Linked DNA regions of Rhodovastum atsumiense. The protein of the gene in region 1 interacts with the protein of each later gene in a pairwise test. Links are inferred from orthologs where the notes say so. Each region holds a gene or a part of one and is shown on either strand. Other genes may lie near its edges. The genes, in order: gyrA and gyrB.

Region 1 (9,586 bases):
CGGCAATGGGCGCCACTTCCGCGCGCACCAGATCGACGCGCTCATCCAGCGGGAACAACGGCCCCTTGCCGATGTTCATCGCCACGCCGACGATCAGCTTGTCCAGCAACCGCGCGGCGCGCCCGATGATATCGAGATGCCCATTGGTCACCGGATCGAAGGTACCGGGATACAGCCCGATGCGATAGCGGCACGACGGCTCAGACATCGTCCGGCTCTCCCTGCTGCGTGCCAGGCCGATCCTCGGCCACACCGTCGCCCGGCGTCTCGATCACCGGGAAAACGCTCGTCACATGCTCGCCGGACTCCAGGCGGAACAGCGTCACCCCCATCGCGGCGCGGCCGGTCAGCCGCACCTGGTCGGCGGGAAGACGGATCAGCTTGCCCGCATCGGTCACCAGCATCACGTCATCGCCCGATCGCACCGGCAAGGTCCCGGCCACCGCCCGTCCAGTGCGCGCCGAGAGGCTGATGTTGGCGATCCCCTGTCCGCCCCGGCCGCTGACGCGGTATTCATAGGCAGAGCTGCGCTTGCCGAAGCCCTGGTCGGTGACCGTCAGCAGGAACTCCTCGGCACCCTCCAGTTCGGCGAAGCGCTCGGCAGACAACGCCACTTCGCTCGCACCCTCCTCTTCCTCGGTCGGCGCCTCGGCCTCCTCGCCGGCGGCACGGCGACGCGCGGCGGCGAGCTTCAGATAGGTCGCGCGCTCGTTGACGTCGGCCTCGACATGCCGCAGCACGGCAAGACTGACCACCTCGTCGCGCGGCTTGCCGCCTTCCTGCAGCTTCACCCCGCGCACGCCGGAGCTGTCACGCCCGGCAAAGACACGCAGATTCTCGTCGGTGATCTGGAAGCGGATGCAGCGGCCGCGCCGCGTGGCCAGCAGCAGGTCGTCACCGCCCTCGCGGCAGGTGGCGACCCCGATCAGCCGATCGCCCTCGTCGAGCTTCATGGCGATCAGCCCACTCGCGCGCACGTTGCGGAAATCGGACAGGCGGTTGCGGCGGACATTGCCCTGGGCGGTGGCGAAGACCAGGTGCAGGCTGTCCCACAGCGTCTCGTCCTGCGGCAGCGGCAGCACGGTGGTGATGGTGTCGCCGCCGAGTTCGGGCAGCAGGTTCACCAGCGCCCGTCCCTTGGCGGTGGGGCCGGCCTCCGGCAAGCGCCAGACCTTCTCCCGGTACGCCTTGCCGCCGGATGAGAAGAACAACACCCACTGATGCGTGTGCGCATTGAAGCTGCGGGTGACGACGTCGTCGCCACGCGTCGCCGCCGCGCTGCGACCGCGCCCGCCGCGGTTCTGCTGGCGGAACGTCTCCAGCGGGGTGCGCTTGATGAAGCCGTCGCGGGTGATGGTGACCACCATCTGCCCCGGCTCGATCAGGCTCTCGTCGTCCTGGTCGGCGACGCCATCGACGATCTCGGTCAGGCGCGGCGAGGCGATGGCGGCGCGCACCTGCTGCAGTTCGTTGCGCATCACCTCCATGCGGCGGGGATGGCTGGCAATGATATCCAGCAGGTCGGCGATCTTGCGCGCGACCTCGGTCATCTCGTCGTGGATCTTGTCGCGCTCGAGCCCGGTCAGGCGCTGCAGGCGCAGATCCAGGATGCCGCGCGCCTGCTCGTCAGTCAGGTGCACCGTGCCGTCATCGGCGACCACGTTGCGCACGTCCTCGATCAGGGCGAGCAGCGGCAGCACGTCGGCGGCCGGCCAGGCACGCTCCATCAGGGCGGTGCGCGCAGTGCCCGGATCGGGGCTGGTGCGGATCAGGCGGATCACCTCGTCGATATTGGCAACCGCGATCGCCAGCCCGACCAGCAGATGCGCCCGGTCGCGTGCCTTGCCCAGCTCGTAGCGGGAGCGGCGCAGGATCACGTCCTCGCGGAAGCGGATGAAGGCCTGCAGTGCGTCCTTCAACCCCATCAGCCGCGGCCGGCCGCCATCGAGCGCCAGCATGTTCACGCCGAAGCTGGTCTGCAGCGCGGTGAAGCGGAACAACTGGTTCAGCACCACCTCGGCGGTGGCTTCCCGCTTCAGCTCGACCACGATGCGCATGCCGGAGCGGTCGCTCTCGTCACGCATGTCGGAGATGCCCTCGACCTGCTTGGCGCGCACCAGCTCGGCGATGCGCTCCAGCAGGGTGGCCTTGTTCACCTGGTACGGGATCTCGGTGACCACGATCTGCTCGCGGTCGCCGCGGCCCATCTTCTCGATCTCGGCGCGGGCCCGCAGCACGATCGAACCCCGCCCGGTCTCGAAGGCCTGGCGGATGCCCGCGCGCCCCAGGATCAGGGCCCCGGTGGGGAAATCAGGGCCGGGGACGATCTTCATCAGCTCGTCGAGGCCGGTCTCCGGCTCGTCGATCAGGCGCAGCGTGGCGTCGATGATCTCGCCGGGGTTGTGGGTGGGGATGTTGGTGGCCATCCCCACGGCGATGCCGTTGGCCCCGTTGATCAGCAGGTTGGGGAAGCTCGCCGGCAGGACCCGCGGCTCCTGCGCCGATTCGTCGTAGTTCGGCTGGAAATCGACCGTGTCCTTGTCGATGTCCTCGATCAGGAAGCTGCTCGCGCGCGCCAGCCGCACCTCGGTGTAGCGCATGGCCGCCGGCGGGTCGCCGTCCACCGAGCCGAAATTGCCCTGCCCGTCGACCAGCGGCACGCGCATGGAGAAGGACTGCGCCATGCGCACCATGGCGTCGTAGATCGCCGCGTCGCCATGCGGGTGGTACTTGCCCATGACGTCGCCGACCACGCGGGCCGACTTGCGATAGGGCTTGTCGGCGACGTAGCCGGATTCCTGCATCGCGTACAGGATGCGCCGGTGCACCGGCTTCAGCCCATCGCGCGCGTCCGGCAACGCGCGGCTGACGATCACCGACATCGCGTAGTCGAGGTAGGAGCGGCGCATCTCCTCCTCGAGCATTACCGGCAGCGTGTCGGAGGGGGTGCCGGACCCGGAGGGTGGGTTCCCTGAGGGCGGATCCTGGGGCGTATCGCTCACGTCGGTCCTGATTCACTGGGTGGGGCTCACCCGGCGAACCGGGCAAGGCATCTGAGGGTCCAGGCAAACAAAACCAGCAGCGCGAACCGCCCGGTCGCGACTCCATGCCAGCCCATTGCCGTCACGGCTTCCTAGCATGCCCTGGCGGCTTGGGGGAGTGGCAGGGATGCAGCCGGGCCACCGGCCCGCCGAGAGCGCCCGATTGGGTAAATCGGAGCCCAAATAAATACATACGCAATCAATCGCATCGGGCGAACACGGATATTTTGATCGCAAGGTAAATTATTAAACCCGCAAATCACAAACACGAGAAATACTGTTGCTTTCGTGCAACACATGTCAAGGCGATATCTTCGCCGCCGGGATCCCGGCGCCCGGCCGGCAACTTCCACCCTGCTTTGAACTTTCGCGGGTTGAACTTTCGCGGACGATCTGCCCCCGCCTCGCGGCGGAACACCAGGCAGCCCGTCATCAGCGATAAGGGGGAGAGTACAGTTGAAAAGCCTGAACAGCGCCTTGCTGGCCGGAACGATTCTTGTTGCCCTCCCGATGGTGGCCCGGGCCGAAGCGATCAGCGGCCTTTATATCGGGGCCGGCGTCGGGGCCAATTTTCTGCAGAACCAGACCATCAAGGGGGTGCAATTGCCCGGCGCCCCGTACGCCTTCGCCGGCAGCAACCCGAAATTCGACACCGGCCTCGCCACCCTGGGCAGCGTCGGCTGGGGCTTCGGCAACGGGCTGCGCGTCGAACTGGAAGGCAATTACCGATTCAATAACCTGCGCAGTGTTGGCGGCATCCCGGGCAGCCCCACCGGCACCGAAGAGAAATACGGCGCGATGGTCAACGTGCTGTACGACATCGACATCGCCCGGTACGGGCTGAGTTTCTACAACATATCCCCCTATGTCGGCGCCGGCGTCGGCTGGGTGCACAACCGCTGGTCCAACGTCAATGTCGGCTCGGGCGCGCCCGGCGGGACCTTGCTGCGGATCAACAGCCAGGTGGACGACATCGCCTACCAGGCCATCGCCGGCGTGGCCTTCCCGATCGAGGCGGTGCCCGGCCTGGCGGTGACGGCGGAATACCGCTTCTACATCGAGCCGAACGACCGCAAATACGAAAGCCAGTACTTCGCCCCCGGCACCAAGCTCGGCCCGAACACCAAGGTCTCCGACGATCTGAACCACAGCGTCATGATCGGCGTCCGCTACGCCTTCAACGCCGCCCCGCCACCGCCGCCGCCAACCCCCGCCCCGGTGGTCGCGCCGGCCCCCGCCCCCTCGCGCACCTATCTCGTGTTCTTCGACTGGGACCGGGCCGACCTGACCGGCCGCGCCCGCCAGATCATCGCCGAGGCCGCCCAGAACTCGACGCGGGTGCAGTACACGCGAATCGAGGTGGCCGGCCACGCGGACCTGACCGGCACGCCGCAATACAACCAGCGCCTGTCGCTGCGCCGTGCCCAGAACGTCGCCGGCGAACTGGTCCGCAACGGCGTGCCGCAGGCCGCCATCTCCATCCAGGCCTTCGGCGACAGCCGCCCGCTGGTGCCGACCGCCCGCGGCGTGCGCGAACCACAGAACCGCCGGGTCGAAATCGTCCTGAGATAACCCCCAACCCGGACCGGCCGGGCGCGCCCGATCAAGGGCGCGTGCGGCGGCGGCAACGGCACTATCCGTCTCCGTCACCGCCCTGGCATGGTCCGGCCTCCGCACTGGAGGCCCCAATGCCTCTTCCCCTGCCTGGCTCCTGCCCGGCTCCTGGCCGGTCCGCCGGATGACACCCCTGACAGGCGCACCGGCCGCGGCGCGGCTGCGGATCGCCGACGAGGTCTCCTTGCCGGAGCTGACACTGCGCGGCCTGCTGCTCGGCGCGCTGATCACGGTGCTGTTCACCGCCTCCAACGTCTATCTCGGCCTCAAGGTCGGGCTGACCTTCTCCTCCTCGATCCCCGCCGCGGTGATCTCGATGGCGGTGCTGCGCCTGGCCGGGGGCGCCAACATCCTCGAAAACAACATGGTGCAGACACAGGCCTCGGCCGCGGGCACGCTGTCCTCGATCATCTTCATCCTGCCCGGCCTGGTCATGACCGGGCACTGGGTCGGGTTCCCGTTCTGGCAGACCGCCAGCGTCTGCGCCATCGGCGGCATCCTCGGCGTGCTCTATTCGATTCCGCTGCGCCGTGCCCTGGTGGTGCAGAGCCCGCTCGCCTATCCCGAGGGCGTGGCGGCGGCGGAGATCCTGCGCGTGGGCAGCGCGTCCCCCACCCCGGACCCGGCGGCCGCGCCCGGTCCCCCCGCGCCGGGCCTGGCCGACATCGTCGCCGGCGGCGTGACCGGCGCCGCCTTCAGCCTGATCGCCAGCGGCTTCAAACTATTCGGGGAAGGCCTCACCTGGTGGTTCGCCGCCGGTGGCGCGGTGTTCCGCCTCGGCACCGGCTTCTCGCTCGCCCTCGTCGGCGCCGGCTATCTGGTCGGCATCGTTGCCGGGCTGGCGATGCTGCTCGGGGTGGTGCTGGCCTGGGGTGTCGCCGTGCCGGTGCTCACCGCCACCACGCCGATGCCGCCCGAGGCGACGCTCGCCGGCTTCGCCACCCGGCTCTGGAGCACCCAGGTCCGCTTCATCGGCGCCGGCGTGATCGGCATCGGCGCGGTCTGGACCCTGCTGGTGCTGCTGCGGCCGGTGGCCGAGGGCATGCGCGCCTCGTTCGCCGCCCTGCGCACCTCCCGCAGTTCCGGCGCCGATGCCATTCCCCGCACCGAGCGCGACATGCCGATCCATCTGGTCGGCGGCCTCAGCCTGCTGCTGATCGCGCCGATGGCGCTGATCTTCCACCGCTTCCTAGCAGCCAGCGGACCGGCGCTGCCCGCCGGCCTGCACGCGAGCCTGGTCGCCGGGGCGGTGCTGTTCGCCTTCGCCTTCGGCTTCCTGATCGCCGCGGCCTGCGGCTACATGGCCGGGCTGGTGGGATCCTCGGCGAGCCCGATCTCCGGCATCGGCATCGTCGCGGTGACGCTGGTCTCCCTGTTGCTGCTGGTGCTGCCCGGCAGCGGCGAGCTGCTGGCAAGCCAGGAGGGCAGCGGGCTCGCAATCGCACTGGCGCTGTTCACCACCTCGGTGATCGTCGCGGTGGCATCGATCTCCAACGACAACCTGCAGGATCTCAAGACCGGCTGGCTGGTGGGGGCGACCCCGTGGCGCCAGCAGGTCGCGCTCATGGTGGGGTGCGTCGCGGGGGCCCTGGTGATCCCGCCGATCCTCGACCTGCTCTACGGCGCCTACGGCTTCGCCGGGACGCTGCCGCGGGCGGGCATGGATCCGGCCCAGGCCCTCGCCGCGCCGCAGGCGACCCTGATGTCGGCGATCGCGGTCGGCATCTTCACCCACCGCATCGACTGGTCGATGATCCTGCTTGGCATCGGCATCGGCCTGGTGGTGATCGGGCTGGATGCGCTGCTGGCGCGGCGGGGCGGCCTCGCCCGCCTGCCGGTGCTCGCGGTCGGGATCGGCATCTACCTGCCGCCCACCATCAGCGTGACCATCGTCATCGGCGCGGTGCTCGGCTGGCTGATCGCGCGGGCACTGCAGCGCCGGGCAGCCGCCGCCGGCACCGATGCCGCGCCGGCCCTGGAGCACGCACAGCGTCGCGGCGTGCTGCTGGCCTCGGGGCTGATCGTGGGCGAAAGCCTGGTGGGCGTGCTGCTGGCCGCCATCATCGGGGCGAGCGGCAACCAGACCCCGCTCGCCCTGGTCGGCCCGGGCTTCGAGCCGGCGGCCGGGTGGTTGGGACTCGCCGGCTTCCTGCTGGTCTGCGCCGCCTTCGCCGGGCGCGTGCTCGCCACCAGATAAGGCTGTTCGCGGGGCTTCGCCCCGCACCCGACCAGGGCTTCGCCCTGGACCGACCAAGGGCTTCGCCCTTGGATCCCATTGTTTTCCGTGCCGCGCAGCGCTCCTGGGATCCAAGGGCCTTGTGGCCCTTGGTGGGTCAAGGGCAAAGCCCTTGCCTTGCCTAACGCTTATGAGCCTCAGCCGCGCCCCGGCAGCGCCGCCAGGACCTCCCGTCGCAGCCGCGCTAGCAGCGTGCCGCGATGCGCCATATCGTGTTGGTCCAGATAGCTGCGTGCCGCCGTCGACAGCACCCGCCGTTCCGCCCGTCCGCCCAGCCGCATGGCCGCCGGCCAAGCGCGCAGCGTCTGCCATCCGACGCCGTTGCGCACCCCTCGCAGCAGGTAGCCGCAGAAGCGCGGCAGCAGCGCCAACTGCGACGCCCCCCATTTCCGCTCGATGTAGAGCCGGTTGCGCACGAAGTGGAACCAGCGCGTGCCCGACCACGCGAAGCGCTGCTCGCCGCTGACCTTGTGGCGGACGACGATGTCGCCGCGGTAGCGCACCCGCCAGCCATGCTCGATCGCGCGCAGGCAGAAATCGAACTCTTCCCAGCAGAAGAACAGGGCGTCGTCATAGCCGCCGGCTTCTTCCCAGGAACGGCGCCGGATGGCATGGCCCGCCCCCACGAAGGTCGCCGCTTCGAATGTCTCCGCCGCGCGCGGCAGCAGTGACCGTGGATAGCCCCAGGACAGCAGGTCGTCCGCCCCGTCGGCGAACCGCACGATGCGGAAGCCGACAGCGGCCAGCCCCGGATCGGCATCCAGCGCGGCCACCGCCCGGGCCAGGGTGTGCACCTCGTCGAACTCGGCATCGTTGTCGAGCGCCACCACGACCCGGCCATGCCCGAGCCCGGTCCCCCGGTTGCGCCCCCCCGCCACGCCATGGTTGCGGTCGAGCTGCACCAGCGTCGCATCCGACCGCCCCTCCACCGCAGCGGCGAGCAGGGCGAGGTTCGCGGGGCGCGAACCCTGGTCCACCACGATGACGTGGCGCGTGACGCCGATCTGCGCGAGCGCCGATGTGATCGCCGCAACCGTGTCCTGGGCGCGGTCGAGTGCCAGAATGACCACGTCCGCATCATAGGCCCCCGCCGGCGCCGCTGCGGCACCGGCGATATGCCGGGGTGTTGTCCGATCGCTATTTGTCATGCTTCGGCGCAACGCAGGCCCGGGCTTGTCGTTGCATCCGGACGCAAATGAGGGAGCGACCTTTCTTGCACATCCGCGTTGTCATGCCTGCCTTCAATGTCGCCCCCTGGATCGGCGCGGCACTGACCTCCCTGCAGGAGCAGACCCACCCCGACTGGAGCGCGGTCATCGTCGACGACGGCTCGACCGATGGTACCGAGGCCGTGGTGGCGCAGCACCAGGACCCACGGATCCGCCTGATCCGCCAGGCCAATGCCGGTGTCTCCGCGGCCCGCAACCGCGGCCTCGAGGAAGCGGGGGGCGATGCCGTCCTTTTCCTCGATGCCGACGACTGGCTCGCCCGCGACGCCATGGCCCGGCTCGCCGCCGCGCTCGGCCCGGCGGTCGCCGCGTACGGCCCGTTCTGCTTCGTTTCGGAATCGGGTGCATTGCGCCAGCGCAAGCGCGGCCCATTCCCGCAGGGCGATATCCTGGAACGGCTGCTCGAGCAGAACCTGTTCGCCAATGGCGGACACATGCTGATCCGCCGCAGCGCCGTTGACGCCGCCGGCCGCTTCCGCACCGACATCACCTACGGGGAGGACTGGGAGTTCTGGATCCGCGTGGCGCTGCATGGGTCCTTCGTCGTCACCCCCGGCCGGGCGCCGCTGCTGTTCGTGCGCCAGCGCGCCAGCGGCGCTTATCTGCGGTTGGCTCATGATCCCACCTCATTCCGTTCGTGCCTCGATGCCGCCTTCGACCATCCCGCCCTGATCGCCCGCCTGGGCCGCGACCGCCTGGCCGCGCTGCGTGCGCGCACCGAGGCGGAGAATGCCTGGATCATCGGTCGCGAACTGATCCGTCACGGCGACCACCGCGCCGGATGCCACTGGCTGCGCCAGGCCCTGCGCGCCAAGCCGCAGGCGAAGCGGGCAGTGCTGGCCGGGGCGGCGCATATGCTCGGCCTGCTGCCCGAGGCCCTGCAGGGCCCGTTCCGTCCGTATCCGCGGGCACAATAGCGGCCGGCCTCAGATGCCGGCGGCATAGCCGTCGCGGCGGGGGTCGGCCGCACCGGTGATCACCCCCGTCACGGCATCGATGGCGACCGCCTGGACAGCGCCGGTTGCCTCGCTCCAGGCACCGGATGCAGTGACGTCGTGGCCGCGTGCCCGCAACGCCTCCAGCACCGCCGGCGCGATCCGGTCCTCGGCCGTCACCCGCCGCCCGTCCCACAGCCGCGCCCGGGGGGCCTCGATCGCCTGCTGCAGTGGCTCCGCGAAATCGACGATGCGGACCAGCGCCTGCGCCAGCACCTGGCTGATGCCCCATCCCCCCGGACTGCCGAGCGCAAGCCAGGGCCGGCGGTTGCGCGTCGCGAGCACGGGGGCGATCGGCGTGGCGATCCGGCGCCCACCCGCCGGCCGCGCCCCGGTGGGCGGGGGAATCCGTCGCCCCCAGGACAGGGCGTTGTTCAGGCACAGGCCCAGCTCCGGCACCACCACCCCGCCACCGAAGGCCGATCCGAGCGTCTGCGTGATGCACACCAGGTTGCCCATCCGGTCGGCCAC
Region 2 (9,396 bases), 3.2 Mb from region 1 along the record:
CCATCCGGCCTCGCCGCCAGTGGCCAGCCGCAGGCGGCCCATGCCGACCCGCGCGCCGAACTGGCCGCGGCGCTCGATCCGCGCTTCACCTTCGACAGCTTCGTCGTCGGCAAGCCCAACGAATTCGCCTATGCCTGCGCCCGGCGCGTCGCCGAGAAACCGGCCAGCGTCGGCTTCAATCCGCTGTTCCTGTACGGCGGGGTCGGCCTGGGCAAGACCCACCTGATGCATGCCATCGCCTGGGAACTCACCGGCGACGGCCCGCGCGGCAGCGTGCCGGTCTCGGTCGCCTACATGTCGGCCGAGAAGTTCATGTACCGCTTCATTGCCGCCATCCGCAATCAATCGACCATGGAGTTCAAGGAACAACTTCGCAGCGTCGACGTGCTGATGATCGACGACCTGCAGTTCCTGATCGGCAAGGACGCCACCCAGGAAGAATTCTTCCACACCTTCAACGCCCTGGTGGACGCCGGCAAACAGATCGTGGTGTCGGCCGACAAGTCGCCCTCCGACCTCTCCGGGCTCGAGGAGCGCGTCCGCACCCGCCTTGGCTGTGGCATGGTCGCCGACCTGCACGCCACCACCTTCGAGCTGCGCGTCTCCATCCTGGAGGCCAAGGCCGCCCGCGCCGGCGTGCCCGTGCCACCCAAGGTGCTTGAATTCCTCGCCCACAAGATCACCAGCAACGTCCGCGAGCTGGAAGGCGCGCTGAACCGCCTGATCGCGCACGCCAACCTGTTCGGCCGCACCATCACCCTGGAATCCACCCAGGAGGTGCTGCACGACATCCTCAAGGCGCATGACCGCCGCGTCACCATCGAGGAAATCCAGCGCAAGGTCGCCGAGCACTGGAACATCCGCCTGACCGACATGTCCTCGGCCCGGCGCGCCCGCAACGTCGCCCGCCCGCGCCAGGTGGCCATGTACCTGGCCAAGCAGCTTACCAGCCGCTCCCTGCCCGAGATCGGCCGCAAGTTCGGCAACCGCGATCACACCACCGTCATGCACGCCGTCCAGCGCGTCGCCGAGCTGATGGAACGCGACGCCAGCTTCGCCGAGGATGTCGAACTGCTGCGCCGGATGCTGGAATCATAGGGCTTTCGCCACTGGCGCACTTTTCGCTGGACAAGCTGGTTGCTAAACTGATCGACCCGAGTCGTGGCCGGCGGCGTGCTTTTGGGTCCGTGCCCCGTCGGTTCCCGACGCGCCGGTCCAAGAGGATGACGCCATGAGGTTGAAGGCCGAACGAGCGACGCTCCTGAAGGCGCTGGCGCACGTACAAAGCGTGGTGGAGAAGCGCAACACCATCCCCATCCTCGCCAATGTCATGATCGCCGTCCGCGATGGCCAGCTCACGCTGACCGCCACCGACATGGAAATCGCGGTGGTCGAGGATATCACCGCCGAGACCAGCCGCAACGGCGCCTGCACCGCCCCGGCGGCCACGCTGTACGAAATCGTCCGGAAGCTGCCGGAAGGCGCCGAGGTCGAACTCGACCACCCCGGCGGCGATGCCCAGCTCACGCTGCGCTCGGGCCGCTACGCCACCAGCCTGGTCGTGCTGCCCACCGAGGATTTCCCCTCGATGACCGCGGGCACCCTGCCCCACCGCTTCGCCCTGCCGGCGCTGGCGCTGCGCGGCCTGATCGACCGCACCCGCTTCGCCATCTCCACCGAGGAAACCCGCTACTACCTCAACGGCATCTACCTGCACGCGGCCGAGGCCGACGGCACCCCCGTGCTGCGCGCCGTCGCCACCGATGGCCACCGCCTCGCCCGGGTTGAGGAACCGCTGCCCGAGGGCGCCTCCGGCATCCCTGGCGTCATCGTGCCCCGCAAGACCGTGGGCGAGCTGCGCAAGCTGCTCGACGAGGTCAGCAGCGACGTCGAAATCGCGCTGTCCGATACCCGCATCCAGTTCAAGGTCGGCCCGATCACCCTGACCAGCAAGCTGATCGACGGCACCTTCCCCGAATACGAACGCGTCATCCCGCGCGACAACGACAAGGTCCTGCGCGTCGGCAAGAAGGACTTCGCCGACGCCGTCGCCCGCGTCGCCGCCATCTCCTCGGAACGCTCGCGGCCGGTGAAGATGGCGCTCAACCGCGACCTGCTGGTGCTCTCGGCGTCCAGCCCGGACCAGGGCACCGCCACCGAGGAACTCGACGCCGACCACGTCAAATACGACGCCGGACCGCTCGAGATCGGCTTCCAGGCCCGCTACCTCAACGACATCACCGACCAGATCGCCGGCGACGTGGAGTTCCGCTTCTCCGACGGCGCCGCGCCCACCGTGGTGCGCGATGCCGCCGACGCCAGCGCGCTGTACGTGCTGATGCCGATGCGCGTGTAAGGGAAGAAAGCAAGGCCAGGGCTCTGCCCTGGACCCGGCAGGGGCCACAAGGCCCCTGCACCCCAGTCTCGCTGCGCGGCACAGAAAATCGGGTTCCAAGGGCGAAGCCCTTGGTCGGTCCAGGGCGAAGCCCTGGTGGGGCGCGGGGCAACGCCCCGCCAACAGGTCCATCCATGCGGCTCGCGCGACTGGCGCTCACGGATTTCCGCAACTACTCCGAGCTCACCTGGCAACCGCGGGGTCGGGTGGCGGCGATCTGGGGCCCCAATGGCAGTGGCAAGACCAACCTGCTGGAGGCGATTTCGCTGCTGGTGCCCGGCCGGGGCCTGCGCGGGGCGCGGCTGGGCGAATTGGCGCGGCATGGCGGACGGGCCTGGGCGGTGGCCGGGCGATTCGAGGCGCCGGAGGAAGGGTTCGACATCGGCACCGGCACGCCGCCCGGCGGCCCGGCGGAACGGCGGGTGTTCCGCCTGGACGGCGCCGCGCCGCGCAGCCAGGCCGAGATCGCCGCACGGGTGGCCGCGGTCTGGCTGACGCCGCAGATGGACCGGCTGTTCCAGGAAGGGGCGTCCGGCCGGCGGCGCTTCCTCGACCGGCTGGTGTTCGCGCTGGAGCCCGGCCATGCCCGGGAAGTGTCCGCTCACGACAGCGCGATGGCGCAACGCAACCGGCTGCTGGCCGAGGGGCGGGCGGATGCGGCGTGGCTGGCGGGGCTGGAGGAAGCCATGGCCCGTCATGCGGTGGCCGCCGCGGCGTCCCGCGCGGCGCTGGTCGGGCATCTGAACGCGGCGCTGGCGGGCGGCATCGCCGGGGCATTTCCGGTGGCACGGCTTGGGCTGGTCTGCCCGATCGCCGAGCGACTGGCGCGGGATCCGGCGCTGGCGGTGGAAGACTGGCTGCGCGCGGCGCTCGCCACCGGACGGGGGGCGGATGCCCGCGCCGGCTCCGCGGGGCTTGGCGCGCACCGCGCCGACATGGCGCTGACCGATGCCGTCACCGGCCGGCCGGCCGGCCTGGCCAGCACCGGCCAGCAGAAAGCGTTGCTGGTTGCCGTGGTGCTTGGCCATGCCGCCCTGATCGCGCAGGCGCGCGGCGCCGCCCCGCTGCTGCTGCTGGACGAACCGGCGGTGCATCTCGATCCGGATCACCGCCAGGCGCTGTTCGCGGCGCTGGCCTCCCTGCCCGCCCAGGTGTTCCTGACCGGCACCGATCGCGAGACGTTCCTGCCTTTGCGCGACCTGGCCGAGGGCCTGCGTACTGGCGAAGACACAGTGCGGCCCGATCCCGAATTCCATCCCGCCTGAGCGGGTGGCCGAACGCGCGCGGGAGCTATATAAGATAGCAAGAATCCCACCACCCCGGAGCACCTCGTCGGCATGTCCGAAAACGCCGCGCCGCTTCCCGAGTCCGACGCCTACGATGCCTCGTCCATCTCCGTGCTGCGCGGCCTTGATGCCGTGCGCAAGCGACCCGGGATGTATATCGGCGACACCGATGACGGCTCCGGGCTGCACCACATGGCCTTCGAGATCATCGACAATGCCGTGGACGAGGCGCAGGCCGGCTTCGCCTCCCGCGTCGAGCTTGTGCTCAACGGCGATGGCAGCGTGACCGTGCGCGATGACGGGCGCGGCATTCCCGTCGATATCCATCCCGAGGAAGGGATCTCGGCCGCGGAGGTGGTGCTGACTCGCCTGCACGCCGGCGGGAAGTTCAACCAGAACTCCTACAAGGTGTCGGGCGGCCTGCACGGCGTCGGCGCGGCGGTGGTGAACGCACTGTCCGAATGGATGGACGTGCGCATCTGGCGCGACGGGTCCGAGCACTTCATCCGCTTCGTGCACGGCGACGCGGTGGCGCCGCTGGCCAAGGTGGGGCCGCAGGACCGCCCGAACGGCACCGAGGTGACCTTCAAGCCGAGTGGGCAAACCTTCACAAAGACGGAGTTCGACATCACGGTGCTGGAGCGCCGGCTGCGCGAACTCGCCTTCCTCAATTCGGGCCTCGCCATCGTCCTGCGCGACGAGCGGCACGCCCCGGCCACCGAAATCTCATTCCACTACGAAGGCGGGCTGATCGCCTTCGTCGAATGGCTCGACCGGGCCAAGACGCCGGTGCTCTCGCCGCCGATCAGCGTCTCGGCCGAGGCCAATGGCAGCGGCATCCGCGTGGAGTTCGCGCTGTCCTGGAACGACAGTTTCCACGAGACCATGCTGTGCTTCACCAACAACATCCCGCAGCGTGACGGCGGCACCCACCTGGCCGGCTTCCGCCAGGCGCTGACCCGCGTGGTGACGAAATACGCCGAGGGGATGGGCAAGAAGGACAGCCTGTCCCTGGTCGGCGACGACATGCGCGAAGGCATGACCGCGGTGCTGTCGGTGAAGGTGCCCGATCCGAAATTCTCCTCGCAGACCAAGGAGAAACTGGTCAGCTCCGAGGTGCAGCCGGTGGTGCAGGCCGTGGCCGCGGACGCCATCGCGCACTGGTTCGAGACGCATCCGAAGGAAGCGAAGTCGATCATCGGCAAGGTGATGGACGCCGCCGCGGCGCGCGAGGCCGCCCGCAAGGCGCGCGAGCTGACGCGCCGGAAGGGCGTGCTGGATATCTCCACGCTGCCGGGCAAGCTCGCCGACTGCCAGGAGCGCGACCCCTCGAAATGCGAGATGTTCATCGTCGAGGGTGATTCGGCCGGTGGCTCGGCCAAGCAGGGACGTGACCGCAAGTTCCAGGCGATCCTGCCGCTGAAAGGCAAGATCCTGAACGTCGAGCGCGCGCGCTTCGACCGCATGCTCGGCAGCGCCGAAATCGGCACGCTGATCACTGCCCTCGGCGCCGGCATCGGCCGCGCCGAGGCCGACCAGGGCGGCTTCGACGTCGCCAAGCTGCGCTACCACCGCATCGTCATCATGACCGACGCGGACGTGGACGGCTCGCATATCCGCACGCTGCTGCTGACCTTCTTCTTCCGCCAGATGCCGCAATTGATCGAACGCGGCCATTTGTTCATCGCGCAGCCACCGCTCTACCGGGCCAAGCGCGGCAACGAGGAGCGCTACCTCAAGGACGACGCGGCGCTCGAACGCTTCCTGCTCGACAAGGCGCTGGCCGAGGCGCGGCTGACCTATGCCGATGGCCGCGAGTTGCAGGGGCCGGAGCTGGAAGAGGAAGCGTCCTGGCTGCGCGAGGCCAGCCTGCGGCTGCGCCGGCTGGCCGGCGACGTTCCGACCGCCCTGCTCGAGCAGGCCGCCATCGCCGGCGCCCTGACCGCGGATACGGCGCGGGCCACCGCGGCGGCACAGACGCTGGTGCAACGGCTGAACGCCATCTCGCTGCCGAGCGAGCGCACCTGGGTGGTGGCCGCCGACGGGCAGGGCCTCAAGCTGACGCGCACGGTGCGCGGGGTGGCGGAGCGGCACATGCTGGAGGCTTCGGCATTGCGCAGCGCCGATGCGCGCTGGCTGGCCGAGCGCACGCAGGCGCTGGTCACCCGCTTCGCCCAACCGGCCGTGCTCAGGCTCGATCGCGACACCCAGCCGGCGGCCGGCCCCGCCAGCGCCTTCGACCGGATCCTCGGGCATGGCAGGCGCGGCCTGACCATCCAGCGCTTCAAGGGCCTGGGCGAGATGAACCCCGACCAGTTGTGGAAGACCACGCTCGATCCGGCGGCCCGCACGCTGCTGCAGGTCAAGGTCGGCGATGTCGAGGATGCGGCGCAGGTGTTCTCCACCCTCATGGGTGACGTTGTTGAACCAAGACGCGAATTCATTGTCGGCAATGCGCTGAAAGTGGCGAATCTCGACGTCTGAACCGGCGTCGGGCACAAGTCTCGGGGCGATGCGGTTCCACCGGAGGCCCGGTGGAACCGCATCAAAGGCAGGAGGTTACAATTTTTATCTAGAACAAATAGCGAACGATTTCCGCATGATGGTCGGATCATAAAACATCGATTTCATAATACTTCCAGATCCATCAGTTTAATAATAGTAAACCCCAGGAATAATACGCAGATTGACAGCGCCATATTGATTTTCGTCGCGCCACGCCCTTCTTGATATCGTGGCCCATCACTGGCTAATTGATTTTTGCTGCACCATATGCCCCCATTTGTCGCGGAACGCTGCACAAAACAGGTCCGCAGGGGGAACAAAGACATGCCGGCCCTGACCGCGCCTGAAGCCCGATCCGTGACCGCTCCCGTGGATCCATCCTCCCCCGTGGCCGCGCCACCTTCGCCTGTCCTCCGCCCGACCTGGCAAAGCCGCATTTTCGCCCTGCACGGCCGCGCCAGCGGCTATGCGCTGGCCATCGCCGCCACCGCGCTCGCCCTGGCACTGCGTTTCGCCCTGGCCGCACCGCTGGCGAAATTCCCGTTTCTCGCCTTCTTCCCCGCGGTGGTGCTGACGGCCCTCTTCGCCGGCCTCGGCCCCGCCCTGCTGGCCTCGTTGCTCAGCATCGCCGCCGCGAAGTACTTCTTCATTGCTCCAACCGGGTCCTTTACCTTCGCCCAAGGGTCGGACGTCATCGCCACCGGCTTCTTTGGCGTCGTCCTGCTGGTGGACTGCGCGGTCATCCATGTCATGACCACCTCGCTCCGCCGGGAACGTCAGGGACGCGCCGAGTTCGCCGCGAGCGAGGCGCGGTTCCGGGCCCTTTCGGCGGCGACGCGGGAAGGGGTGGTCTTCCACGACGGCGGCATCATCTGCGACGTGAACGACGCCTTCTGGCGCATGCATGGTTTCGCCGCACGCGAGCAGGTGATCGGTCGCAACGTGATGGACCTGATCGCGCCCGAGGGACGCCGGACGGTCGCCGAGGCCATCCGGCAGGAGTCCCGGGCCCCCTACGAGACGCTCGGACTGCGCCGGGACGGATCCACCTTCCCGCTCGAGATCGAAGGGCGTGCCGTTCATTACCAGGGCCGTCCGATGCGGGTCGCCGTCGCGCGCGACCTGACCTCCCGCAAGGCCGCCGCCGCCGCGCTGGCCGCGGGGGAAGCCCGTTTCCGGGCATTGGCCGAGGCCATTCCCTCGCTGCTCTTCGAGACGGACGCCGAGGGCCAGGTCGTCTACCTGAACCCGCGCTTTGCCGAATATGCAGGCGTGGCCATGGATGAGCTCATGGGAGAGGGCTGGCTCGCGATCCTGCATCCCGATGACCGCGACCGCACCCTGGCGACCTGGATGGAGGCGGTGCGCGCGGGCGGAACCTACGAGATCGAGTACCGCTTCCGCCGCCACGATGGCGCCTATCGCTGGTTCCTTGGCCGGGGCGTACCGGTTCGCGACAAGGCGGGGCAGGTCAGTCGCTGGGTGGGCACCTGCACCGACATCGACGGCCGCAAGCGCACCGAAGCGGCGCTGCGCGACAGCGAAAGCCGCCTGCGCCTCGCCGCCGAGCGGGTGGATCTTGCGCTCAAGGCAGGCGCGATCGTCGGCACCTGGACCTGGGACCTGCCGACCGACCACTTCACCGCCGATGCACGCTTCGCGCAATCCTTCGGCCTCGATCCCGAAACCTGCCGCAGCGGGCTCGGCATCGAGCAGGTCGTCGCCTCGGTCCACCCCGAGGACCTGCCGCGGCTGCGCCAGGCGATCGCCGAGGTGATCGCCCGCGGCGGCCCCTATGCCTGCGAGTACCGGGTGCGGCAACACGATGGCGTCTATCGCTGGATCCAGGCGAATGGTCGTGTCGACCATGCCCCCGACGGCACGCCGCTGCGCTTTCCCGGTGTTCTGCTCGACATCGAGGAGCGCCACGCGGCGGCGGAGCAATTGCGGGAGAACGAGGCAAGGCTGCGGCTTGCCCTCGAGGCGGGGCGCATGGGCTTCTGGTCGTGGGACCTCGTGACCGACCGGCTGGAATGGGATGCGCGGGAATTCGAGCTCTTCGGCATCGATCCCGCCAGCGGCCAGCCGAGCGGGAAACAGGTGTATGCGCGCCTGCATCCGGAGGATCTGCCGGGCCTGAAGGCAGTGACCGACGCCGCCATCGCCGCCGGGAACGGCGCCTTCGGCCACGAATTCCGGGTGGTGCTGCCCGCCGGCGAGATCCGCTGGATCGCCGCCCATGGCCATGCCCTGGCCGATGCGGGCGGACGGGCCAGGCGCATGGTCGGCCTGCATTTCGATGTCACCGCCCGGCGCCAGGCCGAGGCATTGCTGGCGCGCGAGGCGGAACAGCTCGACCGGCTGGCGGAAGAACGCGGCCAGGCCCTTGCCGTCAGCGAGGCCCGCCTCGCCCAGGCCAGCAGGATGGAAGCGCTGGGGCGGCTCGCCGGGGGCATCGCGCACGACTTCAACAATATCCTGCAGGCCGTGCAGGGCGGCATCACCCTCGCATCCAGACGCCTGACGCACGAGGCGCCGCAGATACGGCGCTACCTTGACCTCGCCGCCAGTGCGGCCGAGCGGGGTGCCTCCGTCACCGGGCGGTTGCTCACCTTCGCGCGCCGGGTCGAACTCCGCTCCGAGCCGGTGCCCCCCGCGCCCTTCCTGGAAGGGCTCGCGGCGTTCCTGGGGCCGGTCATGGGCGCGAATGTCACCCTGACGCTGCAGGTGGTGCCGGAGCTGCCGCCGCTGTTCGCCGATCGCAGCCAACTTGAAGCGGTGCTGGTCAATCTCGCCAACAATGCCCGCGACGCCATGCCGGCGGGCGGCACCCTGGTGATCTCGGCAGAGGCGGTGGACAGCCCCGGATCGCAGGACGCGCCGCCGGGCCTGCCGCCCGGTTGCTATCTCCGCCTTTCCGTCATCGATGATGGCGAGGGCATGTCAGCCGAGGTGCTGGAACGCGTCACCGAGCCGTTCTTCACCACCAAGCCAAAGGGTCAGGGCACCGGGCTGGGCCTGTCCATGGCCCGTGGCTTCGCCGAGCAATCGGGCGGCGGGCTGTCGATCCGCAGCGCCCCCGGACGCGGCACCACCGTCTCGCTCTGGCTGCCCCGCGCGCCGGCGGGACTGGCGCCCGTGACCGAGGCGACAGATGCGACAAGGGCGGCACCGGCGTCGACCGGCGCGACGATCCTGCTGGCCGAGGAC

Evidence for each region.
Region 2: the proteins of gyrA (region 1) and gyrB interact in binary tests that used the Escherichia coli proteins (3 or more experiments, as listed by UniProt). The link is inferred for Rhodovastum atsumiense from one-to-one orthologs.

The regions. Positions count from the first base shown.
Region 1 is NZ_OW485601.1:5,195,932-5,205,517, reverse strand. Bases 1-3,282 are described here. They hold gyrA (DNA gyrase subunit A), read right to left. Parts: upstream 2,925-3,282; coding sequence 201-2,924; downstream 1-200. Other genes in these bases: coaD (pantetheine-phosphate adenylyltransferase), read right to left, coding at 1-208. In the rest of the region: NBY65_RS23415 (OmpA family protein), read left to right, coding at 3,498-4,613; NBY65_RS23410 (OPT family oligopeptide transporter), read left to right, coding at 4,780-6,852; NBY65_RS23405 (glycosyltransferase family 2 protein), read right to left, coding at 7,029-7,961; NBY65_RS23400 (glycosyltransferase family 2 protein), read left to right, coding at 8,105-9,037; NBY65_RS23395 (gamma-glutamyltransferase family protein), read right to left, coding at 9,047-9,586. UniProt on the Escherichia coli protein: A type II topoisomerase that negatively supercoils closed circular double-stranded (ds) DNA in an ATP-dependent manner to maintain chromosomes in an underwound state.
Region 2 is NZ_OW485601.1:1,978,264-1,987,659, forward strand. What follows is about bases 3,357-6,448. They hold gyrB (DNA topoisomerase (ATP-hydrolyzing) subunit B), read left to right. Parts: upstream 3,357-3,732; coding sequence 3,733-6,165; downstream 6,166-6,448. Other genes in these bases: recF (DNA replication/repair protein RecF), read left to right, coding at 3,357-3,660. Also shown: chromosomal replication initiator protein DnaA, read left to right, coding at 1-1,098; dnaN (DNA polymerase III subunit beta), read left to right, coding at 1,232-2,356; more of recF, read left to right, coding at 2,530-3,356; NBY65_RS08980 (PAS domain-containing protein), read left to right, coding at 6,544-9,396. UniProt on the Escherichia coli protein: DNA gyrase negatively supercoils closed circular double-stranded DNA in an ATP-dependent manner to maintain chromosomes in an underwound state.